Regions from separate parts of the Streptomyces sp. NPDC059224 genome, predicted to be linked through region 1. Evidence: riboswitches for the same ligand, from Rfam matches in the RefSeq annotation. Region 1 holds a riboswitch; each other region holds the start of a gene.
The links. A riboswitch is a leader RNA that binds a small molecule or an ion and turns the genes downstream of it on or off. The one in region 1 is predicted to bind S-adenosylmethionine.
Positions count from the first base shown of each region.

Region 2: linked by a shared signal. The riboswitch ahead of ACFXI4_RS25075 (putative leader peptide) and the one ahead of thrC (threonine synthase) in region 1 are both predicted to bind S-adenosylmethionine.
Region 3: linked by a shared signal. The riboswitch ahead of ACFXI4_RS11920 (aminotransferase class V-fold PLP-dependent enzyme) and the one ahead of thrC (threonine synthase) in region 1 are both predicted to bind S-adenosylmethionine.
Region 4: linked by a shared signal. The riboswitch ahead of ACFXI4_RS33460 (amino acid ABC transporter permease) and the one ahead of thrC (threonine synthase) in region 1 are both predicted to bind S-adenosylmethionine.

Region 1 covers NZ_JBHZAN010000001.1:329,038-336,581, reverse strand. The annotation lists gene otsB (trehalose-phosphatase) at 1-96, shown strand, start outside; gene ACFXI4_RS01525 (trehalose-6-phosphate synthase) at 148-1,581, opposite strand; gene ACFXI4_RS01520 (glucosyl-3-phosphoglycerate synthase) at 1,675-2,619, opposite strand; SAM riboswitch class I at 2,777-2,939, shown strand; gene thrC (threonine synthase) at 2,958-4,262, shown strand; gene ACFXI4_RS01510 (MoaD/ThiS family protein) at 4,309-4,584, shown strand; gene ACFXI4_RS01505 (cold-shock protein) at 5,052-5,258, shown strand; gene groL (chaperonin GroEL) at 5,688-7,310, shown strand.
Region 2 covers NZ_JBHZAN010000022.1:161,855-169,398, forward strand. The annotation lists gene ACFXI4_RS25055 (dipeptide ABC transporter ATP-binding protein) at 52-1,752, opposite strand; gene ACFXI4_RS25060 (ABC transporter permease) at 1,749-2,672, opposite strand; gene ACFXI4_RS25065 (ABC transporter permease) at 2,669-3,628, opposite strand; gene ACFXI4_RS25070 (ABC transporter substrate-binding protein) at 3,632-5,251, opposite strand; gene ACFXI4_RS25075 (putative leader peptide) at 5,485-5,601, opposite strand; SAM riboswitch class IV at 5,637-5,750, opposite strand; gene ACFXI4_RS25080 (DUF427 domain-containing protein) at 6,003-6,818, shown strand; gene ACFXI4_RS25085 (DUF1684 domain-containing protein) at 6,837-7,544, opposite strand, start outside.
Region 3 covers NZ_JBHZAN010000009.1:139,976-147,519, forward strand. The annotation lists gene ACFXI4_RS11910 (rhomboid family intramembrane serine protease) at 1-307, shown strand, start outside; gene ACFXI4_RS11915 (Lrp/AsnC family transcriptional regulator) at 304-585, shown strand; gene ACFXI4_RS11920 (aminotransferase class V-fold PLP-dependent enzyme) at 738-2,114, opposite strand; SAM riboswitch class IV at 2,257-2,373, opposite strand; gene trpD (anthranilate phosphoribosyltransferase) at 2,473-3,537, opposite strand; gene ACFXI4_RS11930 (cytochrome bc complex cytochrome b subunit) at 3,675-5,312, opposite strand; gene ACFXI4_RS11935 (Rieske 2Fe-2S domain-containing protein) at 5,309-6,367, opposite strand; gene ACFXI4_RS11940 (cytochrome c) at 6,364-7,176, opposite strand; gene ACFXI4_RS11945 (heme-copper oxidase subunit III) at 7,254-7,544, opposite strand, start outside.
Region 4 covers NZ_JBHZAN010000035.1:30,083-37,626, forward strand. The annotation lists gene ACFXI4_RS33440 (LLM class flavin-dependent oxidoreductase) at 1-317, opposite strand, end outside; gene ACFXI4_RS33445 (putative leader peptide) at 388-699, opposite strand; gene ACFXI4_RS33450 (transporter substrate-binding domain-containing protein) at 1,044-2,069, opposite strand; gene ACFXI4_RS33455 (amino acid ABC transporter ATP-binding protein) at 2,136-2,930, opposite strand; gene ACFXI4_RS33460 (amino acid ABC transporter permease) at 2,927-3,907, opposite strand; SAM riboswitch class IV at 4,310-4,421, opposite strand; gene ACFXI4_RS33465 (glutathione S-transferase C-terminal domain-containing protein) at 4,499-5,371, opposite strand; gene ACFXI4_RS33470 (hypothetical protein) at 5,807-6,064, shown strand; gene ACFXI4_RS33475 (hypothetical protein) at 6,206-7,015, shown strand; gene ACFXI4_RS33480 (MFS transporter) at 7,296-7,544, opposite strand, start outside.

The sequences.
Region 1 (7,544 bases):
GTCACCGAACTGGCGGACCGATCGGACCTGGTGGTGGACGGCCCGGAGGGTGTCGTACGGCTACTGAGCACCCTGGCCGCCCGGAGCGCCCCGTAGGGGGCGCGAGGAACCGCGCGACAAGCCCCCACCGGCCCGCGGCCGAGGAACTCAGCCCCCCAACGCCGCCAACTGCTCAAGAAACCAAGCCGCCGGCGGCAACGCGGTGGCCGCCGCGGCCAACCGCTTCGTCCGCTCCGCGCGCTCCTCCACCCCCATGGTCAACGCCTCCTGGAGAGCCGCGGCCGTCCCCCCGACGTCGTACGGGTTCACGACCACCGCGTCCTCGCCCAGCTCCTCGTACGCCCCCGCCTCCCGCGAGAGCACCAGCACACACCCCTCGTCCGAGACCACCGGGATCTCCTTGGCGACCAGGTTCATGCCGTCCCGGATCGGGTTCACCAGCGCCACGTCGGCCAGCCGGTAGGCCGCCAGCGACCTCGCGAAGTCGTCCTTCACGTGCAGCACCACCGGCGTCCAACCAGCCGTCCCGTACGTCGAGTTGATGTCGTCCGCGACCCGTTGCACCTCGGCCGTGTAGTCGCGGTACACCGCGAGGTCCTGCCGCGACGGATACGCGAACGCGACATGCACCACCCGCTCCCGCCACTCGGGGTGGTCGTCGAGCAGCTGCCGGTACGCCAGCAGTCCCCGCACGATGTTCTTCGACAGCTCGGTGCGGTCCACCCGGACGATCGTCCTGCGGTCCTCGCCGATCTCCTCACGCAGCGTCCGCATCCGCTCGTCCACGTCCGGCTCGTGCGACCGCTTCCGCAGGAACTCCGCGTCGGCACCCAGCCCGTGCACCCCGATCCGGGTCTCCCCGGCGGCCGGGATTCCGGGGCCGAGGACCGCGTGACAGCAGGCCACGAACGCGTCCGCCCACCGCCGGGTCAGGAACGCCGCGTGATCGGCGCCCAGGATCCCGCTGAGCAGCTCCGCCGCGATGTCGTCGGGGAGCAGCCGGAAGTAGTCCGGCGGCGCCCACGGGGTGTGGGAGAAATGGCCGATACGCAGATCAGGCCGCAGCCGGCGCAGCATCCGCGGGGCCAGCGCCAGGTGGTAGTCCTGGATGACCACCACCGCACCCTGGCCGGCCTCCTGCGCGAGCGCCTCCGCGAACGCCTGGTTGTAGGCCTGGTAGGACGCCCACTGCCGCCGGAACTCCGCGTCGAAGACCGGCTCCAGCGGGGTCTGGTACAGCATGTGGTGGACGAACCAGAGCACCGAGTTCGCGATGCCGTTGTAGGCGTCCGAGAACACGTCCGGCGCGATGTCGAGCATCCGGACCTGCTGCCCGCCGGTGTCCCCGGCCGGCAGCCGGCCGCCCTCGGCCCGCCGTACCGCCTCCCGGTCACCGTCGCTCAGTGCCGCGCACACCCACACCGCGTTCGCGTCCGGCCCGATCGCCGACAGACCCGAGACCAGCCCGCCGCCGCCCCGCTTGGCGTGCAGCGCGCCGTCCGCGTCGTCGGGGCGCACCTCGTACGAAACCGGGCCGCGGTTGGACGCGACCAGCACCTCAGCACCGCTGGTGAAAGCCATACGCCACAACCTAGCCCGGCTCGGAAACGCTCAAACGTACGGCTGCGCCCGACGCGCCACCGTATACGGCCGTACGGTCAAGTCAGGCCACGGTCAGGCCACCCGGCGCTCCGCGTACTCGGTGATCTCCGCCATCGGCGGCCGTTCCTCGGTGTCCACCGAGTAGGTGCGCGGTTCGAAGCCGTCCTCGCCCCGTTCGAACTGGGTCAGGGCGGGCCGGATCAGGTGGCCGCGGGCCAGCCGCAGCTGGGCGGTGCGGTAGATCGCGGCGGACATCCGGCCGAGCGCCTGGCCGTCCTGGTGACGGTGTTTGCGCACCCCCACGTCGACCTGGGCGAGGGCGTCCAGGCCGACCAGGTGCAGGGCGTCGACCAGCATGCCGAGCTCCACGCCGTAGCCGACCGGGAAGGGGAGCTGCTCGAGGAGCGAGCGGCGGGCCGCGTACTCGCCGCCGAGCGGCTGGACGAATCCGGCCAGCTGCGGCCAGTGCATGTTCAGCAGCGGACGGGCCATCAGCTCGGTGACCCGGCCGCCCTGCCCGGCCGAACCGGCGAGCGGGCGGTCGTACATCGCCTTGACCAGGTCCACGTCCGGGTCGGTCAGCAGCGGGCCGACGATCCCGGTGACGAAGTCGGAGGAGAACTCGCGCAGGTCGGCGTCGACGAAGCAGACGATGTCCCCGGTGGTGACCAGGAGGGAGCGCCAGAGCACCTCGCCCTTGCCGGGGACGGCGGGGATGCGCGGCAGGATCGTGTCGCGGTGCTCGACCCGGGCGCCGGCCGCCGCGGCCACCGCCGCCGTCCGGTCGGAGGAACCGGAGTCGACGACCACGATCTCGTCGACGAGCGGCGTCTGCCGCATCAGGTCGTGGCGGATGATCGCGACGATGTCGCCGACGGTCTCCTCCTCGTTGAGCGCCGGCAGCACGACGGAGACGGACTGCCCGCTGCGCTGCTTGGCGGCGAGTATCCGGTGCAGCGGACGGTCGTTCACGGACCAGGAGCGGGTGGCCAGCCAGCGCTCGACTTCTTCCAGCACAGTCAGCGGCTCCTCACTGTCACGATCACACTGCGAGGTGTGATCCATCTCGCGGTTCGGACGGCTCTCTCAACTGTCCTGGCCTTCGGTTACAGTCTTGAACAACGCCGGTGACCATCGCATGTCCTGGGGTCACCCGACGTTGACAACTGCATACCGCTCATCCAGAGGGGCAGAGGGATACGGCCCGATGAAGCCCCGGCAACCCTCCAGTCGGTTACTCGTGGATCGCCGCTCACTGTCGATCACCCGCGGGGCTCCCGGCTAGGGAAGGTGCCAAATCCGTCTCACGGCGAGATGCGTCGTGAGGAAGATGAGGAGAAAGGGCCTCGCCTCACATGGCTGCGCAGACTGTTGCACCCACCACCGACTCCACCGCCGCTTCTGGTTCCGCGCCCGTCGACCTCGGTCCCGCCGCTGCGCTGAGCTGCCGCGAATGCGGCCACCGCGTGCCGCTCGGCCCGGTGTTCGCCTGCGAGGAGTGTTTCGGCCCGCTCGAGATCGCCTACGACTTCTCGGCCTACGACACCGAGGAACTGCGGAAGCGGATCGAAGCGGGTCCCGCCAACATCTGGCGCTACGCGCCGCTGCTGCCCGTCCCCGCCGACGTGGCCACCAAGCCGAACATCAATCCGGGCTGGACCAAGCTCGTCCAGGCCGACAACCTGGCGAAGGAACTGGGCGTCACCGGCGGCCTGTACGTCAAGGACGACTCCGGCAACCCGACGCACTCCTTCAAGGACCGGGTCGTCGCCCAGGCCGTCGAGGCCGCGCGCGCCTTCGGCTACACCACGCTCTCCTGCTCCTCCACCGGCAACCTGGCCGGCGCGGTCGGTGCCGCCGCCGCCCGGGCCGGCTTCCGCTCCTGCGTGTTCATCCCGCACGACCTGGAGCAGGGCAAGATCGTCATGGCCGCGGTCTACGGCGGCGAACTCGTCGGCATCGAGGGCAACTACGACGACGTGAACCGTTTCTGCTCCGAACTGATCGGCGACTCGGCCGGCGAGGGCTGGGGCTTCGTCAACGTCAACCTGCGGCCGTACTACGCGGAGGGGTCCAAGACCCTGGCGTACGAGATCTGCGAGCAGCTCGGCTGGCGGATCCCGGACCAGCTGGTCATTCCGATCGCCTCCGGCTCGCAGCTCACGAAGATCGACAAGGGTCTGCAGGAGCTGATCGGGCTCGGGCTCGTGGAGGACAGGCCGTACAAGATCTTCGGCGCGCAGGCCGAGGGGTGCTCGCCGGTGTCGGTGGCCTACAAGGCGGGCCACGACGTGGTCCGGCCGCAGAAGCCGAACACGATCGCCAAGTCCCTCGCCATCGGCAACCCCGCCGACGGTCCGTACGTCCTCGACATCGCGCGCCGCACCGGCGGCGCGGTGGAGGACGTCACCGACGAAGAGATCGTCGACGCGATCAAGCTGCTCGCGCGGACCGAGGGAATCTTCGCGGAGACCGCCGGCGGTGTGACGGTCGGAGTCACCAGGAAGCTCATCGAGAACGGGCTGATCGATCCGGCGAAGTCGGTCGTTGTACTCAACACGGGTGATGGGCTGAAGACGCTGGACGCCGTGGCGGGGACCGGGCTCACGGCGACCATCCGGCCGACACTCGATTCGTTCCGTGAGGCCGGGCTCGCCTGAGTCAGCCGTAAAAAAACCGGGCGTCGCCCCAACCGGAGGTTTCAACGTGAGCGTCACCGTTCGCATCCCCACCATCCTGCGCACCTACACCGGTGGGCAGGCCGAAGTCAGTGCCGAAGGGGTCACCCTCGGCGAAGTCATCTCCGACCTGGAGAAGAACCACACCGGGATCGCGGCCCGCGTTCTCGACGACGAGGGCAAGCTGCGCCGGTTCGTGAATGTGTACGTCAACGACGACGACGTGCGGTTCGAGCAGGGCCTGGAGACGGCCACCCCGGACGGCGCCGGCGTCTCCATCATCCCGGCCGTGGCCGGCGGCTGACCTGCCGTCCTGCTGACAGGCTGATCGGATGACCGAACATTACCTTCGGTAATGCCGATCACCGAGTGTTCATCGGATTGCCCCCTCCGTGAGAGAAGCGGAGGGGGCAATTCTGTGTGGTTGAGCGCGGTACAGTTGGGGAACGCGGTCCCGATCTCCAGGTCGGAAGCCCCGTATTCGATACCGCCGACCCGCCAAGAAGTAGCCAAAGTGCGCGGGTTGTACGCGGCTTTTGCGGCTTTTATAGGGCCCGACTTGCCCTGAATTCGGCCGAATTCTTGCTACATTCCGGACCCTTCCCGTCCAGAATTCTCGTCCGATTGACCTGTTGCAGACGGCAGTTGGACAGATACATTCAGCCGCGGTCGACGCGTTCCGGCGCACGCCCCCAACCGTTGGGGGGTGAGGTCTGACCCGGATCCGCGAAGTGTGGATCTGTGCAAGGGCCAGTAATAGGGGAGTTAGGCATGGCTCAGGGCACCGTCAAGTGGTTCAACGCGGAGAAGGGGTACGGCTTCATCGCGGTCGACGGTGGTGCGGATGTTTTCGTCCACTACAGCGCGATTCAGATGGACGGCTACCGCACCCTGGAGGAAGGTCAGCGGGTCGATTTCGAGATCTCGCAGGGCCAGAAGGGGCCGCAGGCGGACATGGTCCGGCTCGCGACCAGCTGAAGCACGCGCCGACTGACAGCGTCGTTCTTCTCTCTTTGTCAGAGGGCTCGTATCCCATGGGGAGTCATGGGTTACGAGCCCTTTGGCATGCCCGGGACGAGTTGGCCCTGGCGCGCCCGCCGTGCGGCCCGGCGCGGCCCGGCCCGGTGCCGTGGCGCGGGCCCCGGTCTCCGGGAGGCGCTTGCGTCCGCCCGTCACCCGGCCGCCACCCCTCGACGAGCACTCGCTTCGCGAGCGCGCCTTGCACTCTCGATGGGCGAGTGCTAATCATTGGCGTTAGCACTCTGAAGGTGAGAGTGACAAAAATGGACCGGGTCGGTGAGGCCCGCAGGCCGGGTGGGGCAAGGAACCCACGGGTCGGCGAGCCGTCCGTCGCGGGCGCGGGCGCGGTCCGAAGACTCACCCCCAGTCCTGGAGGGACCACTTCACATGGCCAAGATCATCGCGTTCGACGAGGAGGCGCGGCGCGGCCTTGAGCGCGGTATGAACCAGCTCGCCGACGCCGTCAAGGTCACCCTCGGCCCCAAGGGCCGCAACGTCGTCCTTGAGAAGAAGTGGGGCGCCCCCACGATCACCAACGATGGTGTGTCCATCGCCAAGGAGATCGAGCTGGAGGACCCGTACGAGAAGATCGGCGCCGAGCTGGTCAAGGAAGTCGCCAAGAAGACGGACGACGTCGCCGGTGACGGTACGACCACCGCGACCGTTCTCGCCCAGGCCCTGGTCAAGGAAGGCCTGCGCAACGTCGCGGCCGGTGCCAACCCGATGGCTCTGAAGCGCGGTATCGAGAAGGCCGTCGAGGCCGTCTCCGGTGCCCTCCTGGAGCAGGCGAAGGACGTCGAGACCAAGGAGCAGATCGCCTCCACGGCCTCCATCTCCGCCGCCGACACCCAGATCGGCGAGCTCATCGCCGAGGCCATGGACAAGGTCGGCAAGGAAGGCGTCATCACCGTCGAGGAGTCCCAGACCTTCGGTCTGGAGCTGGAGCTCACCGAGGGTATGCGCTTCGACAAGGGCTACATCTCGGCGTACTTCGCCACCGACATGGAGCGTATGGAGGCGTCCCTCGACGACCCGTACATCCTGATCGCCAACTCGAAGATCGGCTCCGTCAAGGACCTGCTCCCGCTGCTGGAGAAGGTCATGCAGTCGGGCAAGCCGCTGCTGATCATCGCCGAGGACGTCGAGGGCGAGGCCCTGTCGACCCTGGTCGTCAACAAGATCCGCGGCACCTTCAAGTCCGTCGCCGTCAAGGCCCCGGGCTTCGGCGACCGCCGCAAGGCGATGCTGAACGACATCGCCATCCTCACCGGCGGCGAGGTCATCTCCGAGGAGGTCGGTCTCAAGCTGGAGAACACGACCCTCGACCTGCTGGGCCGCGCCCGCAAGGTGGTCATCACCAAGGACGAGACCACCATCGTCGACGGCGCCGGCTCCACCGAGCAGGTCCAGGGCCGGGTCAACCAGATCCGCGCCGAGATCGAGCAGTCCGACTCGGACTACGACCGCGAGAAGCTCCAGGAGCGCCTGGCGAAGCTCGCCGGTGGCGTCGCCGTCATCAAGGCCGGTGCCGCGACCGAGGTCGAGCTCAAGGAGCGCAAGCACCGCATCGAGGACGCCGTTCGCAACGCGAAGGCGGCCGTCGAGGAGGGCATCGTCGCCGGTGGTGGCGTGGCCCTGCTCCAGGCCTCCCAGGTGTTCGAGAAGCTGGAGCTCGAGGGTGACGAGGCGACCGGCGCCAACGCCGTGAAGCTCGCTCTGGAGGCCCCGCTCAAGCAGATCGCCGTCAACGGTGGTCTCGAGGGTGGCGTCGTCGTCGAGAAGGTGCGCAACCTCCAGGTCGGCCACGGCCTGAACGCCGCGACCGGCGAGTACGTCGACATGATCGCCGAGGGCATCATCGACCCGGCGAAGGTGACCCGTTCCGCGCTGCAGAACGCCGCCTCCATCGCCGCGCTGTTCCTGACCACCGAGGCCGTCATCGCCGACAAGCCGGAGAAGGCCGCCGCGGCCGCTCCGGGCGGCATGCCGGGCGGTGACATGGACTTCTGATCGACCCTGTCGATCGCTCGTCCTGACCGAGGGCGGCACCCCCTGTTCCGACAGGGGGTGCCGCCCTCGGGCGTTTCCGCCGTTCGAGGACATGCGTGCATGTGTGCAGTGATGGCACGAACTGCCATGCGGGCAGGGCGTGTCGTCAGAGGACCCCGAGGAAGAGCAGGGCGTCCGGGTCCCGCGCGTGGACTCCGGCGGCGACCGCGACAGCAGGCCCGTCTGCCGGGTGAG
Region 2 (7,544 bases), on a different contig from region 1:
GGTCAGGAAGGCGAGTGAGGCGACGGCCGTAGTGCTCAGGGGTGCCGGTCTTCAGTTCGTGGTGGTTTCGGCGGCGGGGGCGGGGGACCGGCCGCCCGGGATCGCCGCCAGCAGCTCCCGGGTGTACTCGTGGCGGGGCTCGGCGAACAGGTCCTCCGGCGGGCCCGTCTCGACGACGCGCCCGGCCCGCATGACGGCGACCTGGTGCGCGATCTGCCGTACGACCGCCAGGTCGTGCGAGACGAACAGATACGCCACGCCGGTGTCCGCCTGCAACTCGGCCAGCAGGTCCAGGACTTGGGCCTGCACGGAGACGTCGAGCGCGGAGACGGGTTCGTCACACACCACCAGGTCGGGGGAGAGCGCCAGGGCCCGCGCGATGGCCACCCGCTGGCGTTGTCCGCCCGACAGCTCCGCCGCTCGCCGCTCGAGCGTCGCGGCGGGCAGCGCGACCCGGTCGAGGAGCTCGCGGGCGCGGTCGAGCCGGGCGGTGCGGTCGCCGACCCTGAACGCCCGCAGCGGCTCGGTGACCACCTCGCCGATGGACAGGCGCGGGTCGAGCGAGGCGTAGGGGTTCTGGTAGACGAGCTGGGCGCGCCGGCGCAGCTGTCTGACCTCGGCGCCCCTGGCGGTGGTGACGTCGGCTCCGTCGAACAGCACCTGCCCGGAGGTCGCCTCGGCCAGGCGCAGGATCAGCCGGGCGGTGGTGGACTTGCCCGAGCCCGACTCCCCGACCAGGGCGAGGGTCTGCCCGCGCCGCAGGGTGAGGCTGACGTCGTCCACCGCGCGCAGGGCGTGGGCCGGGCCACCGGCCCGCGGCAGCCTGAACTCCTTGACCAGGTGGCGTGCCTCGACCAGTGGAACCGTCGTGTCGGCGGGGGCGGCGGCGACCGGGGTGCGGGGACGGGCCGTGGTCAGGCTCGGGGCCGCGGCCAACAGCCGCCGGGTGTAGTCGTGCTGAGGGTCGGCGAGGACGGCGCGGGTCTCGCCTGCCTCGACCACCCTGCCCTGGGACATGACCACCAGGCGCTGGGCCCGGTCGGCGGCCACCCCGAGGTCATGGGTGACCAGCAGGATCGCGGTGCCCGACGCCTCCGTGAGGTGCTGGAGACGGTCGAGGATCAGCCGCTGCACGGTCACGTCGAGCGCGCTGGTCGGCTCGTCGGCGATGATCAGCCGCGGCTTGGCGGCGATCGCGACGGCGATCAGAGCCCGTTGCCGCATGCCGCCGGACAGTTCGTGCGGGTACTGCCGGGCCCGGACGGCCGCGTCGGGCAGCCCGGCCCGGTCGAGCACGGCGACCGCCTCGGCCGCCGCCGTCCGGCGGGTCGCCAGGCCGTGGATGCGCAGCACCTCGGCGACCTGGTCGCCGATCCGTTCGACCGGGTTGAGCGAGACCGTCGGGTCCTGGGGGACCAGCCCTATCTGTGCGCCCCGCACGGTACGCAGCTCCGCCTCCGACAGTGTCGCCAGATCGTGCCGGCCGAAGCGGACCGTGCCCGTGTCGACGCTGCCGTTCGCCGCCAGCAGGCGGGTGACGGCATGCGCGGTGGTGCTCTTGCCCGAGCCGGACTCACCCACCACGGCGGTCACCTGCCCCGGCCATACGTCGAGGTCCACGCCCCGTACGGCCGGGACCGTGCCGCCCCGGGTGCGGTACGACACGGACAGGCCGCGGATCTCCAGGAGTGGTGCGGTCACGTTCCCACCGTTCTCGCGTGCGTCATCGTTCACGTGTGCGTCGTCGGTCATCGCTGCCGCGCCCATTCGCCGTCCAGCGCCCGGGCGACGCGGTTGGTGGCCAGCACGGTCGCGGCGATCGCCAGGCCGGGCAGGGCGGTCAGCCACCAGGCGTTGGCCAGGTAGTTGCGGCCGTCGGAGATCAACGTCCCCCACTCCGGGGCGGGCGGCGGCGCGCCGTAGCCGAGGAAGCTCAGCGCCGACACGGCCAGGATCGAGGAGCCGAAGTCCAGAGTGGCCAGGACGATCACCGGCCCCGCGGCGTTGGGCAGGACGTGCCGGCCCAGCACCGAGTACCAGCGGGTCCCGCAGGACCGGGACGCCTCGACGAACACCGCCTGCCGCACCCGCAGCACCTCGGCCCGCGCCACCCGGGCGAAGGAGGCGACGCTGGCGATGCCGACCGCGACCGCCACCTTCACCGTCCCGTACCCGAGGGCGGTGACCAGGGCCAGCGAGAGGAACAGCGCGGGGATGGCGAGGAGTACGTCGACGAGGCGCATCAGCGCGTCGTCCACCCAGCGGCCCACGAACCCGGCGACCACGCCGAGCAGACCGCCGACCACGAAGGCGACCAGGACCGCGATCAGCGTGGCCTTCAGGGAGAGCTGGGCGCCGTGCACCACGCGGGAGAAGACGTCGCGGCCCAGTTCGTCCGTGCCGAACCAGTGACTGCCGCTCGGACCCCGGAAGTTCTCGGACGGCACCCCCTGCAACGGATCCTGCGAGGTGAACAGTTCCGGCCAGAAAGCGGCGAGCACCACCAGCACGAGGACGACGGCGGACACCAGCAGGCCCGGACGGCGCAGCAGGAAGCGGACCACCCGGCGCCGGTCGGCGAACCGGCCGGGCCGCGCGGGAGGTCCGGGCTCGACCGGCCGGGCGAGGCCGAGTGCGGCCTCCGCCCGGTCGTCGACGAGGCTCTGGCTCATGCGAAGCTCGCCCTTCTGTCCGAGGTCACCACGATGCGCGGGTCCAGCAGCGGATAGACGAGGTCGACGAGCAGGTTCGTCGCCACGAAGATCAGCGCGCCGAACACCACCACCCCCTGGACCAGCGGGATGTCCTGGGTGGTGACCGCCCCGGCGGTCACCCGGCCCAGACCGTCGCGGGAGAACACCGTCTCGACCACCACCGAACCGGCGATCAGCTGCCCGACCAGCAGGCCCACGACCGTCAGCGCCGGCAGCGAGGCGTTGCGCAGCGCGTGCCGCAGATGCACCCGCCACCGGCCGGCGCCCTTGGCCCGCGCGGTCTCCACATAGGCCTGGTCCAGCGCGGTCAACAGGCTCTTGGCCAGTACCTGCGCGACCAGCGCGCCGGTCGGGACCGCCAGTGTCAGGGCCGGCAGCACCAGGCCGCGCAGCCCGTCGTCGCCGAACGCCGGGAACCAGCGCAGCCGGAACGAGAACGCCTCGACCAGCAGCAGACCCACCCAGAACGTCGGGACCGACACGCCGAGCGGCGGCAGCGACAGCAGCAGTTGCCGCAGCCACCGCCGCGAGGTGTACGTCGCCACCACCGCGAGGCCGCCGCCGAGCACCACCGCCAGCAGCAGTGCCGCCCCCGTCAGCTGGAGCGTCCGCGGCAGCGCGTCGGCCAGGGTGGAGGTCACCGGGCGGCCGGTGGAGACCGCGTCGCCGAAGTCCCCGCGCACCGCCCGGCCCAGATACTCCGCGTACTGCGCCGGCACGGGCTTGTCGAACCCGTACTCGTGCCGCAGCCTGGCCAGCCGGGCCGGGTCGACCTGCCCGGAGTCCATGCCGGCCCCGGCCATGGCGGAGACCGGGTCACCGGGCAGGAAGTCCAGCACCAGGAACGACACCGTGTAGGCCGCCCACAGCACTCCGACCGCCTGCGTCAGCCGTTTGATCACATAGCGCCGCATCCGCTAGCCGATCCAGGTGTCGTGCAGCTGGACGCGGCTTCCGGAGTCGAACTCCAGGCCGTGCACCTTGTCGGAGACGCCCAGCTGGGTCTGGAGCTCCACCACCGGCACGTTGTACGCGTTCTGCACGATCAGTTTCTGCGCCTGCGACACCAGCTGCCCGCGCTTCGCCGGGTCCGTGGTCGCGGCCTGCGCGGACAGTGCCGTGTCCAGCGAACTGGCGGGCAGGTGGTAGAAGTTGCCCAGCCGGGAGGAGAAGGAGCCGCGCAGGATGTCGGGGTCGGCGCGGGTCACGTTGCCCCACACCACGTCGAAGTCACCCGACTGGAGCGTGGTGGCGAACTGTGTGACCGGGAGCTGTTTGAGCACCACGTCGATCCCGACGGCCTTGAGCTGCTGCTGGACCAGCTCCAGCGCCGGCTGGTTGGTGGCCGCGTTCGGGAACCAGGTGACGGTCAGACTCAGCCTCTTGCCGTCCTTGGTGCGTACGCCGTCGCCGCCGGCCTTCCAGCCAGCCGCGTCCAACAGCGACTTGGCCCTGGCCGTGTCGAAGGCGAGGCCGGTGGACAGGTCCGTGTAGTCGGGCGTGGTGTGCGCCAGGACGCTGGTCGCCGGCCGGGTGCCGGTCGGGAAGACGGTGTCGGCGATCTGCTTCCGGTCGACGGCGGCCAGGATCGCCCGGCGCACCTTCGTGTCCTTGAGCAGGGGCCGCGAGTTGTCGAGTCCCAGGCCGAACACCACACCGGGGTTGGCCCGGCTGCGGAGGACGACCCGGCCGCCCTTGAGCGCCGCCTCGTCGGCCTTGCCGACGCTGCTGATCACGTCCACCTGACCGGACTGGAGACTGCCGGCCCGCACCCCCGCCTCGGGCACGACCTTGTACACCAGCCTGTCCAGGTAGGCCTCGCCCTTCTTCGACCACAGCGCGGACCCCCAGTCGTACCCGGTCCGCCTGGCCAGGGTCACCGACTGGTTCTGCACGTACTGCTTCAGCACGAACGGTCCGGAGCCGATCACGCCGTCACTGCACTTCCGCTGGGGGGACCTCCGCACGCTCGCCGACGACTCGATGCCCAGCGAGTGGGTCGAAGTCGCCTGCAGGAACTGCGCGTTGGGCTGCTCGAAGGTCACCTTGACGGTGAGCGGGTCGACCACGGTGGTGCTCTTGACGCCGCTCAGATAGCCCTCGGCGAGGGTGCCCAGGGCGCCGAGGGCAGGTACCGCGTCGAAGTTGTCCTTGACCACCTGCGCGGTCAGCCTCGAGCCGTCGCTGAAGGTGACACCCGACCGCAGACGGAACGTGAACGTCGTCGCGTCGGCGCTGACGTCCCAGCTCTTGGCGAGCCATGGCACGATCTTGCCGGTCTTCGGGTCCTGGTCGGTCAGGGAGTCCACGATCTGGCGTACCGAGTAGATGGTGTCGTTGCTGCCGGCCTGCTGCGGATCCACGCAGCCGGCGTCGGATCCCACCGCGAAGGTCAGGGTGCCGCCGGACTTCGCCCGGCCGCTTCCGCCGCCCGAGCCGTCGTCGCCCGAACCGCAGGCGGTCAGCAGGACGCTGGTGGTCAGGAGCGCGGCCAGGGGCGCCCATCGGGAAGGTCTGAGAACCGCGAGTGCAGTCACGGAGGGGTTTCTCCTACTCGTGTCACCCCGCACGGGGTGCCGGGCTTCGGGGCGCGAGGCACGGCCGTGCAGGGACGTGCGGCCGGGCGGGATCGGCGCCGGCCGGGGGAGCGCTGTGCAGACGGGCGCGGAAGGAGGGCATGTCGGACGCCACCGGGACCGGTGGCGGAGGGAAGGGCGGCGCGAGAATGCCGTGGCCGGTGACGGAGGTCAGCCGGCGACAGGCAGGCCGGTCAGACCCGACAGAGGCAGCTGGTCGAGCGCTTCAGATCGATGTGGCGCCGGCGCGAGAGCCGGGAGTACGCCGTGGCGTCGGCGGGGGAGGCAGCCGGGTGATCGCTGTGTCGCATACCGGTCCCTCCTCGTCTCCGGCCCCGGTCGCGGAGCCACGCGCTTGCGGGAGTCGTCGATGACCCCGCCGGGCCTTCACCTGGAGCACCCCGCCGCGTGGGAGGGTTGCCGGTCAGCGAGCCAGGGCTTGACGCTGACACTCAATGCCGCCTGTGATCGTACGGAGCGGTTTTGTCGTACGTCAATGGCACCACCGGACGCCCTGGTCGAGAGGACGGGACCTCTCACATGCCGGGAAGAGAGGCGCCGCGCGCTGGAGGTGCCCGCCGGGACCTTCGCCGGCAGGCGGAACGGTGACGCGCCGGCTGGCTCAGACTGCGAACCCGTCCCGCTGTGGGAGCGTGCCAGGGGCGCCACGTCGCCGACGTCACCCTGTGAGCAAGCCGAAGGAGAGCCGGTCATGACCACATTCCCCACCGCGCGGGCCGTGCGGACCACCCCCGAGGGCCTCCTGTGGGAGCCGAGCGAGCGCTGGGTGCGCGGCCGCAAGGGCGAGGTCACGGTCGTCGACAGCCGCCACCCCGTCCTCGTCTGGGAGCCGGGGGTGCCCGTACCGCTGTACGCCTTCCCGCGCACGGAGGTCCGGCAGGATCTGCTCCGCCCCGCGAGGAACCCCCCGACGGGCACGCACACCGGGTCGCGGATCTTCTACGACCTGGACGCCGACGGCGAGCCGGTGGAGAACGCCGCCTGGACCTTCCCGGCCGCCGACCTGGCCGGTCACATCGCCTTCGAGTGGTCCAGCCGCGTCGGACGGGGGCTCGACCACTGGTACGAGGAGGAGGAAGAGATCTTCATCCATCCCCGTGACCCGCACAAGCGGGTGGACGCCATCCCCAGCAGCCGGCACCTGGTGGTCGAGATCGACGGCACGGTCGTCGCGGACACCCGCCGGCCGGTCCTGCTCTTCGAGACCGGCCTGCCCACGCGCTACTACGTCCCGCGTGAGGACGTGCGCCTCGACCTGCTCGAAGCCACCGACCACCACACCGGCTGCCCCTACAAGGGCACGGCCGCGTACTGGTCGTGGCGCGGTGCCGCCGACGTCCCGCCCCACCTGGTCTGGAGCTATCCGGACCCGCTCCCCGCGGTCGGCGCCGTCCAGGGGCTGCTCGCCTTCTACAACGAGGCCGTCGACATCACCCTCGACGGTGAACGGCTGGAGCGCCCCGTCACCCACTTCACCAGGACGCTGACGGAACCGCCGCGCCCCTGACGGCGGCCGCGCCTCCCGTCAGGGCTGTCCACCGCGCTCCACCGGGATCTTCTCGCCCGTCTCGATCGCGACCGGCAGCCGGTTCTCGGCCGGTGGCAGCGGGCAGGTGGCCAGGTCCGTGTAGGCGCAGGGCAGGTTGGCGGCGCGGTTGAAGTCGATCGTCACCCTCCCCTCGGCGTCGGGGGCGGGGACCTTCAGGGAGCGGTTGGCCGCGTACGTGGTCACCCCGGAGGTCTTGTCGGTGAACAGCACCATCAGGGCGCCGGGCGTCCCGCCGTTGAACGCGGTGAGCCGGTGCACGGCGCCGTCCAGTTCGAACTCGACCTGGCCGGGTGAGTCGTACACGTGCTCCAGGCCCTCGACGGCGGCGCCGACGGTCACCGGGCGCGGGGTGCCGAAGGGCAGGAAGCGGCCGGCGAGCACCCAGCGCGGGTCGGGCTCGTAGGCAGGTGTCCCCGTGAACGCCGTCCGCAGCGCGCTGTCCGGGTGGCGTGGGCGCACGATGTCGTGTCCGCCGCGCTTGGCGACCTCGACCACCGCGTCACCCCAGCCGGCGTACACACTGGCGCGTTCGGCGAGGACACCGAAGTCGTGGCGGCCTCGTATGGCCTGCCCGTCGACGGTCAGCTCCTCGCCCTCGTCCAGCTCGACGACCACACCGTGGGCCGTGGCCGACCAGGCGCCGGGCGCGTCGTCGAACCGGGTCGGCTCGTCGCTGAGCCAGTG
Region 3 (7,544 bases), on a different contig from region 1:
GGCGTCCGGGGCGATCTCGGCGGTCCTCGGAGCGTTCCTGTACCTGTTCCCCAACGCCCGCGTGACCAGTCTCCTGCCGTTCCTCTTCTTCCTTCCGCTCCGGTTCCCGGCCTGGGTGGTGCTCCCCTTCTGGGCGGCCCTGCAGTGGCTCGCCCTGAACCAGGCGACCGACGGCCCCGGCGTCGCCTACCTCGCCCACCTGGTCGGCTTCGGGCTCGGCCTCGGCTACGCGTGGGCGCGGTACGGCCGTGGGACTAAAGTGAAGGCCGCCCCAGCTCCGGCTCCCGAGGGAGAGAACCAGCCGTGATCACCGCGATCGTCCTCATCAAGACCAGCGTGGACCGGATCCCCGAGATCGCGGAACAGATCGCCGCGCTGGACAGCGTCAGCGAGGTCTTCTCCGTCACCGGTACGTACGACCTGATCGCCATGGTCCGGGTGCGCGAGCACGAGGACCTGGCCGAGGTGATCCCGGGCCGGATCAGCAAGATCCAGGGCGTGGAGGGCACGGACACGCACGTCGCGTTCCGCACGTACTCCCAGCACGACCTGGAGGCGGCGTTCGCGATCGGCCTGGACAGCTAGCGAAGGCCGCTCACTGGAGCGCCCCGTCGGGGGCGCGGGGAACTGCGCGGCCGGCCCCCACCGGCCCGCACCATGGCCTCCTGCGGGTGCGCCGCGGCTGGGCGGGCGGTTCTCCGCACCCCTGGGCCGGCCGCCCCTTGCGCCGGCCGGGATCAGACCGCCGGGACGCAGCGGCCACCCTCCGTGCGGTACGACCACTTCGCACCGTCGGTCACCAGTTCCCGGACCGCCGCCACGAAGCGCTCCACGTGCTCGTCCGGCGTTCCCGCCCCGAAGCTCACCCGGATGGCGTTCAGGGACTTCTCGCCCGGTGCCGCCTCCGGCGCCCCGCACTCGCCCTGGGTCTGCGGGTCGGAGCCCAGCAGGGTCCTGACCAGCGGGTGGGCGCAGAAGAGGCCGTCGCGGACGCCGATGCCGTACTCGGCGGAGAGGGCCGCGGCGAAGTGGGAGCTGTTCCAGCCCTCGACGACGAAGGAGAGCACGCCCACCCGCGGGGCGTCGTCGCCGAACAGGGAGAGCACACGGACCTCGGGGACCTCGGCGAGGCCCGCGCGGACCTTGGCGATCAGGTGCCGTTCGCGGGCGACCAGATTCTCGAAGCCCGCCTCGGTCAGCGCCTTGCAGGCCGCGGCGATCGAGTAGGCCCCGATGACGTTCGGGGAGCCCGCCTCGTGGCGCGCGGCGCTGTCGTGCCACTCCACGGCCACTCCCCCGTCCTCGCGCCGGGTGACCTTGCGGCTGGCGCCGCCGCCCGCGAGGTACGGCTCGGCCGCCCGCAGCCAGTCGGCACGGCCGGCCAGGACGCCGGAGCCGAAGGGGGCGTACAGCTTGTGGCCGGAGAAGGCGATCCAGTCGACGTCCAGCTCCCGGACGCTCACCGGGTGGTGCGGGGCCAGCTGGGCGGCGTCCAGGACGATCCGGGCGCCCTGCGCGTGTGCGACGGCGGCCAGCTCGCGCACCGGCCACAGCTCGCCGGTGACGTTGGAGGCGCCGGTGACGCAGACCAGGGCCGGGCCGCGGCCCCCGTCGGCGGCCTCCGGACGGGAGGCGAGAGCCTTCTCCAGGGTCTCGACGGCCTGGCGCGGGGTGCGCGGGGCGTCGAGGTAGCTGACCCGGGCGTCCTGCCAGGGCAGCAGGCTCGCGTGGTGCTCGGTCTCGAAGACGAAGACCTGGCAGCCGGCGGGGAGGGCGCGGGCCAGAAGGTTCAGGGAGTCCGTGGTCGAGCGGGTGAAGACCAGCTGGTCGTCGGGGCGGCAGCCGAGGAACTCGGCGACGGTCCGGCGGGCGTTCTCGAAGAGGTCCGTGGAGAGCTGGGAGAGGTAGCCGGCGCCGCGGTGGACGCTGCCGTAGTAGGGCGCGTACGCCGCCACGTCGTCCCAGACCCGCTGGAGCGCGGGAGCGCTGGCCGCGTAGTCGAGGGCGGCGTAGCCGACCTCGCCACCGGTGACGAGCGGGACGGTGACATCCCGCCCCAGAACGGGCAGAGGGGCACAGACCGACTGGGCGGAGACAGCGGTGGAGACGGACATGGCGAACTCCCGTGAGAGGAAAGAAGAAAGTGAAGAAGGGTGCGCGGAAGGGGGGCTCGACGCCCTAGCGCATTCGCTTGCTCACGGGAGACTCCCTCGATGACCAGGATCCCTGGATCGTGCTCATGAACAGAGCGTGAGGGATCCGCGCTTGCCGCAGACCTCGCTGCCTACGGCCTGGTCTTCACCCGGGGCACCCCGCCACGGACGGAGGGTTGCCGGACAGTCGGCCGGGGCCTCATGACTGTCACTCATGACCTGTGGGGAAACGTAGATGAGGTGATCGTCGGCGCGCAACCTGTGTCCGGATGACGGACGGGCCGGAGCGCCGGCGCCACCTTCTCCTTCCGCCGGGCGCCTACCGGTTGGTCGCCGCCGCCCAGCGCTCCAGCACCCGTTTGGCCGCGCCCGAGTCGATCGACTCCGCCGCCTCGTCCATGCCGGCGCGGATCTGCTCGGCGAGTGTCCCGGTGCCCGGGTCCAGGGCGACCAGTGCCGCCGCCGAGTTGAGCAGGACCGCGTCCCGCACCGGGCCCCGCTCGCCGTCGAGGAGCCTGCGCGCGACCTCCGCGTTGTACGACGGGTCGCCGCCGCGCAACGCCTCCACCGGGACCAGCTCGATGCCGACGTCCCTCGGGTCGAAGGTCTCCTCGGTGACCTTCCCGTCGCGGACGATCCAGACGTGGGACGTGGCGGTGGTGGTCAGTTCGTCGAGGCCGTCGTCGCCGCGGAAGACCAGGGAGGAGTTGCCGCGCTCGGCGAAGACGCCCGCGACGACCGGTGCCATGCGCGGGTCCGCGACACCGACCGCCTGGGACCGCACCTGCGCGGGGTTGGTCAGCGGGCCGAGGATGTTGAACACCGTGCGGATGCCCAGCTGGCCGCGGGCGGCGCCTGCGTGGCGCAGCGCCGGGTGGAACTTGACGGCGAAGCAGAAGGTGATGCCGGCCTCCTCGGCGACCTCGGCGACGCGTCGCGGGGTCAGGTCGAGGTTGACGCCGAGCTTCTCCAGCACGTCCGAGGCGCCGGACGCGGAGGACGCGGCCCGGTTGCCGTGCTTGACGACCTTCGCCCCGGTGCCGGCCACCACCAGCGCCGACATCGTCGAGATGTTCACCGTCTTGGCGCCGTCGCCGCCGGTGCCGACGATGTCGACCGTGCGGCCCGGCACCTCGATGACATTGGCGTGCGCGTACATCGTGCGGACCAGGCCGTTGATCTCGTCGACCGTCTCGCCCTTCGCCCGCAGGGCGACGACGAAGCCGGCGATCTGGGCGTCGGTCGCCTGGCCGCGCATGATCTGGTCCATCGCCCAGGCCGTCGCGTCCGCGCTCTGGTCCTGGCCGTACAGCAGCGCGTTCAGCACCCCGGGCCAGGAACGGCCCGCCGCGGTGTCGCCTCCAGCGGGGGTCACAGCGCTCATAAAGCCGCTCCTGATCGTCGTACGGGCAACAGAGGTCCGGTCCTCAGGGCTACCCTATCCAGCTCCGGGCACGGCGAAGGGCCCCCGTCCGTACCCCGGACGGGGGCCCTTCGGCCGTCGTGTGGCGACGCGGTCGATCAGTGGTGGCCGTGGCCGCTCGTGATCTCCTTGTACTCGTCGACGGTGGGCTTCGGGATCTGGTTGTCCTCGCCGTAGTAGGCGTTGCTCAGCTTGGCGCGGAGCTTCTCGGACCCCTTGATCTTGCGCTCGACACCGTTCTCGTCGACCCCCGCGCCGACCTGGGCCGGCTCGTACTGGTGGTGGGCCGTGAGGGTGTGCAGCTGCTCCTGGCTGAGCGGCTCGTGCACCTCGATGAACTCACCGTGCGGCAGCCGCTTGATGATGCCGGTCTCGCGACCGTGCAGCACCTTCTCGCGGTCCCGGCGCTGCAGGCCGAGACAGATCCGCTTGGTGACGAGGAACGCGATCACGGGTCCGGCGAAGAAGAAGATCCGGACGAACCAGGTCACGTCGTTGATCGACAGGTGGAAGTGGGTGGCGATGAGGTCGTTGCCACCACCGACCAGACCGATCATGTACACGGTCACCCAGGCGACACCGAACCCGGTACGGGTCGGGGCGTTGCGCGGGCGGTCCAGGATGTGGTGCTCGCTCTTGTCCCCGGTGACCCAGGACTCGATGAACGGGTAGAGCGCGATCACGCCCAGCACCAGGCCGAACAGGACCAGCGGGATGAACACGCCCAGGACCAGGGTGTGACCCCAGAAGTTGATCTCCCAGCCGGGCATGTAGCGGATCAGGCCCTCGGCGAAGCCCATGTACCAGTCGGGCTGGGCGCCGGTGGACACCTGGTCCGGACGGTAGGGGCCGATCGCCCAGACCGGGTTGATCTGGGTGGTCGCCGCGATGGCCGCGATGACACCGAAGACCAGGAAGAAGAAGCCTCCGGCCTTGGCCATGTAGACCGGCAGCAGCGGCATGCCGACGACGTTCTTCTCGGACTTTCCGGGACCCGCGAACTGCGTGTGCTTGTGGTAGAAGACCAGGATCAGGTGGCCCACCATCAGGCCGAGCATGATGCCCGGCAGCAGCAGGATGTGGATCGAGTAGAACCGCGCCACGAAGTCGTGGCCGGGGAACTCGCCGCCGAAGAGGAAGTACGAGATGTACGTGCCGACGATCGGCATCGACAGGATGGCGCCCTCGGTGAAGCGGACACCGGTGCCGGAGAGCAGGTCGTCCGGGAGCGAGTAGCCGGTGAAGCCGGTGAACATGCCGAGGACGAACAGCAGGAAGCCGAACAGCCAGTTGATCTCACGCGGCTTGCGGAACGCGCCGGTGAAGAACACACGCATCATGTGCACGAACATGCCGGCGAGGAAGATCAGCGCGGCCCAGTGGTGGATCTGCCGGATGAGCAGACCACCGCGCACGTCGAAGGAGATGTGCAGGGTCGAGTTGAACGCCTCGGACATCAGCTGTCCCTGGAGCGGGACATAGCTGCCGTGGTACGTCACCTCGTTCATCGACGGGTGGAAGAACAGTGTCAGATAGACACCCGTCAGGATGATGATGATGAAGCTGTACATGCACACTTCGCCCAGCATGAACGACCAGTGGTCGGGGAAGATCTTGCGCATGTTGGACTTGGCCAGGGAGTAGATCCCGAGCCGTCCGTCGGCCCAGTCGGCGACGCGCTCGCCGGCCGGTGCCTTCCCGCGTGAGCGGGTCTCGTCGTTCGTCGTAGTGCTCATCCGCGCTCCCAGAAAGCAGGACCGACGGGCTCCTCGAAGTCGCCGAGCGCCTGGAGGTAGCCCTCCTCGCTCACACCGATGCGCAGCTGCGGCAGGGCGTGACCGGCCGGGCCGAAGATCACTCGGGCACCGTCGGAGAGGTCGAAGGTGGACTGGTGGCACGGGCAGAGCACGTGGTGGGTCTGCTGCTCGTACAGCGAGATCGGGCAGCCCACGTGGGTGCAGATCTTCGAGTAGGCCACGATGCCCTCGTGGGACCACTCCAGCTCGCGCTTGTCCTTGATGTTGTCCGGCTGCAGCCGGATGATCATCAGGGCCGCCTTCGCCATCACGTTCTGGAAGTCCTCCTGGGACTCCTCGACGCCCTCGGGCTTGGCGAAGGTCAGCGAGCCGACGGTGACGTCGGAGGGACGCAGCGGCTCGTTGGTGTTCATGTTGACGAGCAGCTTGCCCTTCGACCACGCCGTGTGGCGCAGCGAGGTGCCGGGCAGCGGGCCGAGGTCGCGCAGCAGCACGACACCGGAGAGCGGAACCAGGGTCAGCGCGCCGAACATGGTGTTGCGGATCAGCTTGCGCCGGCCGAGCGCCGACTCCTTGGCGCCCTGCTTGAAGTCCGCGTGGACCTTGGCGCGGACCTCGGGGCCGGCCTCGATCGGGTGCCGCTCGTCGGCGACCTCGACGTCGGACATCAGGGTGCGGGCCCAGTGGACCGCGCCCGCGCCGATGCAGAACAGCGCCACACCGAGCGTCAGGCCCAGCGCGAAGTTCAGCGCGCTGATGTGACCGAGCGGGAAGACGAAGATCGACTTGTCTTTGGGGACGGTCACGTACGAGGCGATGAAGCCGGCGGTGGCCAGCATCGACACCGTGAACAGCAGGGCCACGACGCGCTCGGACCGCTTGGCGGCGCGCTCGTCGATGTCCTGGATCCGGTGCTCGTGAGGCGGCAGACCCGGGTCCCCGAACGGGTCCCTCTCGTCCGCGACACCCACGGCGCCGTGCGCGTGGTCCTGCTCAGCGGGCAGGTTCTCTTCTGGAATCTCTTGGCTACTCATGACTTCTTGGCCTTTGCGGTCCGAGCGGCGACCCAGACGGCGACGGCGATCAGGGCGCCGAGACCGAAGATCCACGCGAACAGACCCTCACTGACCGGCCCGAGGCCGCCCAGGTCGAGACCGCCGGGGTTCGTCGTCTTGGAGCTGTTGACCGCGTCGAGGTACGCGATGATGTCCTTCTTGTTCTTCTCGGACAGCGTGGTGTCGGGGAAGGACGGCATGTTCTGCGGGCCCGTCTGCATGGCCTCGTAGATGTGCTTCGGGTCGACGCCTTCCAGGCTCGGCGCGAACTTGCCCTTGGTCAGCGCGCCACCCGCACCCACGAAGTTGTGGCACTGCGCGCAGTTGGTGCGGAAGAGCTCACCGCCCGCGGCGATGTCGGCACCGCCCGGGCCGTACTGCTCCTTGGTGGGCACCTCGGGACCGGCGCCCAGCGAGGCGACGTACGCCGCGAGCTGGTCGATCTGGGCCTGGGTGTAGATGTTCTTCTTCGCGACGACCTGCGGGCCCTGCGAGGTGGCCGCCGGCATACGGCCGGTGCCGACCTGGAAGTCCACGGCCGCGGCGCCCACGCCGACCAGGCTGGGACCGTCGGACGAACCCTGACCGCCGGTGCCGTGGCAGCTGGCACAGCCGACCGAGTAGAGCTTCTTGCCCTCCTCAATGGTCAGGGACTGGGAGGTCTCGTCGGCCTGCGCCCGGCCCGCGGGCGCGAGCGCGGCGTACAGCCCCCCAGTGGCCGCCAGCGCAAAGAGTAGGACGACGACCGCCGCCAGCGGATGGCGTCGTCGTGCGGAGAGCTTTTTCACGGATTACCCCGGTGTCAGGATCTTCTGCGTCGATGCTTCTGGGTTGTGCGCTTGTGCAGCGCGCGGAGCCGGCCCCGCTACTTGATCAGGTAGATCGTGGCGAAGAGGCCGATCCAGACGACATCGACGAAGTGCCAGTAGTAGGACACGACGATGGCCGCGGTCGCCTGCTCGTGCGTGAAGCGCTTCGCCGCGTAGGTGCGGCCGAGGACGAACAGGAAGGCGATGAGGCCGCCCGTCACGTGCATGCCGTGGAACCCGGTGGTCAGGTAGAACACCGAGCCGTACGGGTCGGAGGAGAGCGAGATGCCGTCCTCCTTCACCAGGTTGGTGTACTCGTAGATCTGACCGCCGATGAAGATCGCGCC
Region 4 (7,544 bases), on a different contig from region 1:
ACCAGGCCGATGTGGTGGGAGAGCGGCGCGATCCGGGACGCGATCAGCACGGCGTCCAGGCGGCCGCGGACCTGGTCGGTGCGGCCGTCGAGCTCGCCGTAGTGCGAGGACTGCAGGCCGAGGCCGTCCTCGATGGTGACGAAGTCGAGGAGACCGCGCTCGGCCTCGGCGACCAGATCGGCCCAGTAGCCGGCGGTGAACAGGCCCCGGGGGCGGGCGGACGGCTCGCGCCAGGACGCGGGGTGCCAGCCGGTGCCGTCCAGGGCGACGGCCAGGTGCAGGTGGGAAGCGGGGGGTGAAGCGGGAGATGAGGACACAGGGATGCCTTCCTGAGGGGTCCGTACGTGGGCGCGCCAAGTGCCAGGGGGGCGCGGCGGGGACGACTGGTCAGGAACAACAGAGCGCGCCGGCCACGCGCGCCAGGTCGATGTGCGGCCGGGAGTACAGGACGGTACGGCGGCTGGGACTGGGGACACGTGTCACGCCCCGCACCTCCCGGCCTGCTCCGCGTACATCTCGCCGTAGCTCACAACAGACCGGTTTCCGTGGTTGTTCCCGGGCTGCGCACCAGCAGGGTGCGGGTGCGCAGCCGCTCGGTGAGGCCGGTCGACTCGTACAGCCGGATCGCGGGACAGGCGCCCCTCTCGAGGTCCGCTCACGGAACGGGCCGGGCTCGGTGCGGGCGACCAGGTCCAGCATCTCGGGCACGTCGTCCGGCCCGACCCGGACCGCCTCGGGGGCGGGCCCGGCCGCAGCGCCGTGCCGACGAACTGCACGCCGGTCCCGCCGCCGGCCACCGCCCAGCCGGGCGGCGCCTCCTCGACCGGCTTGATCCTCACGACCGTCCGCGGGGGCGGCGTAGCCGTACACGTCGTCGGGGTGACGGGCGGCCCGGCCGACCTGCTCCACGAGGTGGGGGTGCGGGCCGGCGAGGGCCGGCCGGACGGCCGTGCCGAGCGGGGCCACGCCGCCGTGGGAGCCGGTCTGGAGTATCACGGGGCGGGGTCCCTTCTCTGCTCGCCGGATGACCTCTTGACGGTGGATCAGGAGTTGTCGAGGGGCAGTCCGGGCGGGTTGACCTCGGACTTGGCGACGGCTTCGTCGGAGAGGTTGTAGGCCTTGAGCCACTGGGCGTACTGACCGTTGTCGATCAGGTAGTTGACGGCGTCGGCGAGCGGCTCGGCGAGGCCGCTGTCCTTCTTCGCGGTGGCGGCGATCAGGCCCTGGAGGCCGGCGCCCGCGCCGGAGTAGGTACCCGCGGTGCGGGTGGCGTCGGGCGTGTTCGCGGTCTGCCTGTTGTGGTACGCGATGCCGGGGTTGGGCCCGAGGTAGGCGTCGATCTTGCCGCCGGCGAGGGCCAGGTAGACGCTGTTGCTGTCCTGGTAGTACTTGACCGTCAGATTCTTGCCCTCCTTGGCCAGCTTGGCCTTCCACTCCAGGAGGATCTTCTCCTGGTTGGTTCCGGCACTGACGGAGACGGTCTTGCCGGCGAGGTTCTGGTAGTTCCCGGCGAAGTTCCAGGTGCTCTTCTTCGGGACGGTGAAGGCGAGGTTGTCCTGGCGGTAGGAGGCGAACTCGTACTTCTTCTTCCGCTCCTCGGTGTCGGTGATGTTGGAGAGGGCCACGTCGACCTTGCCGCTGTCGATGCCGACGAACATGTTCTCCCAGGTGAAGTTCTTCACCTCGGGGGTGAGGCCGAACACCGCGGCCACCAGGCGGCCCAGGTCGGGTTCGGAACCGGTGAGGGTCTTCTGGTCGCCGCCCACGTAGGCGAGCGGCGGGAATCCGGCGGGCAGGGCGCCCTCGCCGATGACGAGCCTGCCGCTCTTGCGGACGGCGGCGGGCAGTTCGGCGCTGATGGACTTGACCTCGGAGACCTTGACGGTGGTCTGCTGGGCGGCGCCGTTGGAGACCTGCCCGATGACGACCTCGCCGCTCTTGGCGCTGCCGGTCGTGGTGGCCGCGTCGCTGTCGCCCCCGCAGGCGGCGAGCCCGGTGGCGAGGGTCGCGACGGCGGTCGCCGTGGTGAGGCCGCGGATCAGGCTGCGTCGGGAGAGGAGCGTGGGCATGGCTGTCCTTCGTGTTCGGGCCGGAGGGAGAGTCGAGAGGTGAAGCGAAGGCGGAAAGGGGCTGGTTCAGAGGACCTTGCGCAGGAAGTCCCGGGTCCGTTCGTGCCGCGGACGGTCGAGGACCTCGGCGGGTGGGCCCTGTTCGACGATCTTTCCGCCGTCGATGAAGACGATCCGGTCGGCGACCTCGCGGGCGAAGCCGATCTCGTGGGTGACGATCACGAGGGTGGTGCCGCCGGAGGCCAGATCCTTGATGACGGAGAGGACTTCGCCGACGAGTTCGGGGTCGAGCGCCGAGGTCGGTTCGTCGAAGAGGATGATCCCGGGGCGCAGCGCGAGGGCGCGGGCGATGGCGACGCGCTGCTGCTGGCCGCCCGACAGCTGGCGGGGATAGGCGCCGACGCGCTCGCCGAGGCCGACCCGTTCGAGGAGTTCCTTGGCCAGCTGCTGGGCCTGCGGCCTGGTCAGCTTCCCGGTGGCGACGGGAGCGGCCGCGACGTTGTCGAGGACCGTCAGGTGCGGGAACAGGTTGAAGTTCTGGAAGACGAAGCCGATCCGGCTGCGCTGGGCCAGGATGGCGCGTTCGCTCAGCTCCTTGAGACCGTCGCCGTGGCGCTTGACCCCGATCAGCTCGCCGCCGACGCTGACGTAGCCGGTCTCGGGCTTCTCCAGGTGGTTGACGACGCGCAGCAGCGTGGACTTGCCGGAGCCGGACGGACCGAGGACGACGGTGACCTCGCCGGGGCGGACGGTCAGGTCGATGCCGTCGAGGACGCGGTGGGCGCCGTACGACTTGTGGACGTCGTGGATCTCCAGGGCGGCCGGGGCGGTCTCCGGTGCCGTGTCCGGTGCGGTGGTCATACGGCGGCCTCCCGGCGTATCCGTTCCCGCAGGCCGGCCAGGCCGGTGCGGAGTCTGTGCAGGGGGGTCGGCGGCAGGGTGCGGGTGGCGCCGCGGGCGAAGTACCGCTCGACGTAGTACTGGACGACGGAGACGGCGCTGGTCAGGATCAGGTACCAGACGGTGGCGACGAGCAGCAGCGGCACGATGTCGCCGGGGTAGGTGCTGCCCATGGACTGCACCGAGCCGAAGAGGTCGAGCAGCGAGACGTAGAACACCAGGGACGTGCTCTTGATCAGGCCGATGAGCTGGTTGACGTAGTTCGGCACGATGGAGCGCAGGGCCTGCGGGAAGACGATCCGGGTGAACTGGTAGCCCTTGGGCAGGCCGAGGGCGGCGGCCGCCTCGTGCTGGCCCTGGTCTACGGAGAGGATGCCGCCGCGCACCACCTCGGCCGCGTAGGCGGCCTCGTTGAGGCTGAGGCCGATCACGGCGATGGCCATGTCGGTGGCGAGCTCGGACTCGTCGAAGGAGACGAAGGAAGGGCCGAAGGGAACGCCCAGGCTCAGCGTCTGGTAGAGGGCGGAGAAGTTGTAGAGGAAGATCAGCAGGACGATCAGCGGCACCGAGCGGAACAGCCAGGTGTAGGTCCAGCTCACCGCCCGCAGCACGGGGCTGCCGGAGAGCCGGGCCAGCGCCAGCACGACCCCGCCGAGCAGGCCCAGTACGGCGCTGAGCGCGGCGACTTCGAGGGTGACGACGAGCCCGTCGAGGACGGTGGGGCGCAGGAACCAGTAACGGAAGCGGTCCCACTGGTAGAAGGGGTTGGTGGCCAGTCCGTGGGCGAACTGCGCGACGAGTACCAGGGCGACGGCGGTGGCGAGCCATCGTCCGGGTCGGCGCAGTGGCCGAACCCGCTGATCCCGCGGAGGTTTTGACGGTGTGTCGGTGGATGGTGGCGCCTCGGCCACGGACAGGGCGCCTGGGGGTTCACTCATGACGGGCTCCGGCGGAGTCGGACACCCCGGATCACACGGCCGGGGCCGCGGCACCGCGCCGCGTCAGGACACGGCACGGGTACGCGGGGGCGCGCGGGACACGGGATGGGGCGGACGGCTTCGCACCGGGGCGGCCGGTGCTTCGTCGAGGACGCGGGGACGCGAGGCTGCGCGAGACCTGCTGCGGGTGAGGCGGAAAGGCCTGGTCAGATCCGACAGCGGGCGCGGCCCGGTGCGGTACACGCGCTACACAGGGCGCTGTTGACACGGAGCAGATCGACGGCGCGGTCGGCGACCAGCGGGCTCGGATACGGCTGTACGCAGCCCTGGGCGCGGCCTTCGGCCGACCTGGAAGCTGCGTACATGTCCCGTCACCTGTCGCTGTCGTGGCGGCCCCTGGGGGCCTCGCGCTTACCGAACGTCGTCATCCGGTCCGGTCGTCACCTGGGGCACCCCACCGCGATGCGAGGGTTGCCGGTCAGCAAGCCAGGGCTCGATGCTGACGCTCTTGACCGTTCTGTCCCGCAAGTAAGGCAGTTGCCCGAACGAATGTCAACGCCTGTCCGACTGGCGAAACAGCTCGGGCCCCTCTCACCTGCGCGGAGCGCCGGGAGCCTCCGCCGCGTGGCCGGCCCAGTCCAGGATCTGGACAGCCGCGCCGGCGGCTTCCAGGCCTTGGCAACGGCCGTGGTGGCGGCGGGCGATGCCGTCGAGGTCGAGGTGGGCGCCGAAGGCCGGGCGGGCGGCCAGCCGGCGGGCGTAGGCCCACAGGACCGGATGACCGGCGATGGCGTGCACGGCGGCGGCGTCCAGGTGGTTGCGGTGCACGGTGTCGAGTTGGACCAGGGTCACCCACAACTCGACGTCCGCGGCCGTGAGTCGTCCGCCGACGAGGAACTCGGAACCGGCCAGCCGGCGTTCCAGCCCGTCCAGGGCGGCGAGCAGCACCTCCAGCGCCTGCGGGTCTCCGCCCTCCCGGCCGGCATGCTGTGCCGCCTGCTCGATGTCGTCGGCGCACAGCCGCTCGGCCTCCTCGATCTCGGCCTCCGCACCGCAGGGGTACAGGCGGACGACGCCGTCGCCGAAGTGGCGGTCCAGGTCACGCAGGATGTCCCGGCTGTGGGTGGAGACGATCCGGCCGGACCAGTCGTCGCTGAGGACCGGCGCGAGGGCCGGTCCCGAGTAGCGGTGGGCGCTCGCCTCGTACAGCGGGCGCAGTGCCGTGTGACTGCCGTCGGGACAGTCCGGGACGGCGGGCAGGAAGGTGACCGGACAACAGTCGTCGAGGGCGAGGAGGCTGTGACCGACGGCGATGCGGAGGCCGTCGGGACAGGCGGTGGCGAGATGGAGCCGGTAGCGGCGCGGCACGGCGTAGTGCCCGCTGCGCGCGTCCCGGCCGATGCGACCGCGGAAGGCGGGGCCGGTGCGGACGTACGGGAGGGCGGCGAGCGGAGTGATGGACATGCGTCTCCCCGGGGGGTGCGGGCGCGCGGACGTCCGCGCGACGGAAGCGGTCGTCGGAGGGGGGTGCCCGGCGGGTACGGCCGGCGGCGGCGCTCGGCCGCAGGGCTGCTGCGGGCCGGCGGCGGGTGCTCAGCCGGTGCGGCTGATGGCGCTGCACACGCGCTGCAGGTCGATGTGCAGACGGGAGGTGAGCAGACGAGGGGTGAGCGACGGGACGGGGCAGGGCGTACGGCTCTCTCGGCGCTCTGCGCCGGTGAGCGTGCGCGGCCGGCCCATCTTTCCCTACCTCTTCACTAGGATTCCCACCTGGAGTGTCGATCGGCCTCCGCGTGCCGTCAAGGGGGCGTCCACGCCTGGGACACCGGCCCCGGCTTGCCCCGGGGCGACCGGGGCTGTCCGCTGGAGACGCAGGCCGAGTGACAGGAGCCGGATGCGATGAGCCAGCCCCCGGGTCCCGGGCCCGTGCCCGGCGCGGTGCCCGAGACCTTCGCGTTCGTCTGCGGGCGGTGCGGCGAGGTCTGGGAGGCGACCTTCCAGGCGGTGTTCTTCACCGACCCGATCGCCGATCCGGACCTGCAGACCACCCAGGAGTACGTCGACGAGGCCGGGCGGGCCGTGCGGTCGCCGCTCACCGACGCGGTGTGCCCGCGCTGCGGCAGCCGGCGGGTGCGGATCACCGTGCCCGGATCATGACGCTCACCCGGATGACACGCGCGGGTGGTCGGCGGCCGTGCCGGATGGTGGCGTGGAGGCACGTACCGCCGTCGCCCGTGGAGTGACGCAGCACCGCTGCCCCGTGGAGTGACGTACCGCGTTCCCGAGGAGGCAGTCGCGATGATCCGTCCGTTCCGACCCGTGCGTGTTCTCGCCGCGGCCCTGGCGGCGGGGATCCTGCTCGCCACGGCGGCCTGTGCGGACGAGAGCGGCGGCCCCGGTGCCGTGGCGGTCTCGCCGGCCGGCGAGCGCTCCCCCGCGTACCCGTCGGCCACCCCCGCCCTCACCGGGGCCGGCGCGCAGGCCGCGCTGATCACGTCGGCCGACATCGAGGACAACTGGCAGCCGGCCACCGACGCGGCGACCTGGCGCAACTCGATGCTGGTCGGCAAGGTCGACGTGGCCGGCTTCCTCACCGCCAAGTCCGACGCCGCCGACTGCCAGCGCCTCCTCGACGGGCTCTACTCCGACAGTCTCCTGGGCCGCGCCTCCGGAGCCTCCGGACTGCGCGGGTTCACCTCCGAGGACTCCCGGATGCTGTACCAGGTCGGCGACTACGGCTCGGCGAACCTGGACGCCACCCTGGCCTGGCTGAAGAGCCTGCCGCAGAAGTGCGACCAGTTCACGGCCACCGGCAAGGACGGCGGCAAGCGGACCGTGCAGGTCGTCTCGGCGAAGGTGCCGACGTCGGGCGACGCGCGCGAGGCCGTGACGGTGACCGTCCAGGGTGACGCCAACGGCCAGTCCGCCACCTACACCACGGACGTGGCGGTGCTGCGCATCGGCGCCTCCGGCGCCGCGGTCACCAACGGCGGCCTGTCCGGCGTCGACCACGACAGCACCGCGCTCGCCGTGCAGAGCGGCGCCCAGCGTCTCAAGGACGTCCTGTCCGGCAGGACCCCGGCACCGACGCCGGGCCAGCTCGACTAGGGGGGTCGCACGGCAGGCGGGACTGTCGCCACAGGTCTCCGCGGTGAGCAGCAGGGCGCCCTCGGTGGCCGTGAGGGTGCCGTTCTGGAAGACGATCCCGCCCTCCCGGTGCTGCGGACGGCCCTGCGGTGACGGGCTCACGCTACGTCGGGGCGGGAGGTGCGGCGCCGTACCGGATCCGCAGGCCATGCGTGCCCGATGCGTCACCTGCCTGCCGCCAGGACATCGCACAGGCCCCGCGGGTGACCGCCCGCGGGGCCTTCCCCGGCGTCGGAAGGCCTCAGCCGTTCACCGGGCCGCGTGCGGTGCGGGCCGCCTTCGCGAGGTCAAGGTCGGTGGTCTCCGGGGCGAGGACCTGGGAGACCGGACCGCCGACCGCGAGCACCCCCGCACCGACGAGCAGCACGAACTCCACGCCGAAGCGGTCGAGGCCCATCGGCGGCAGGAAGGTGACGACGGCCGCGCCGACCCGGCTCATCGCGGTGGCGAAGCCGGCGCCGGTGGCACGCAGCGAGATGGGGAACACCTC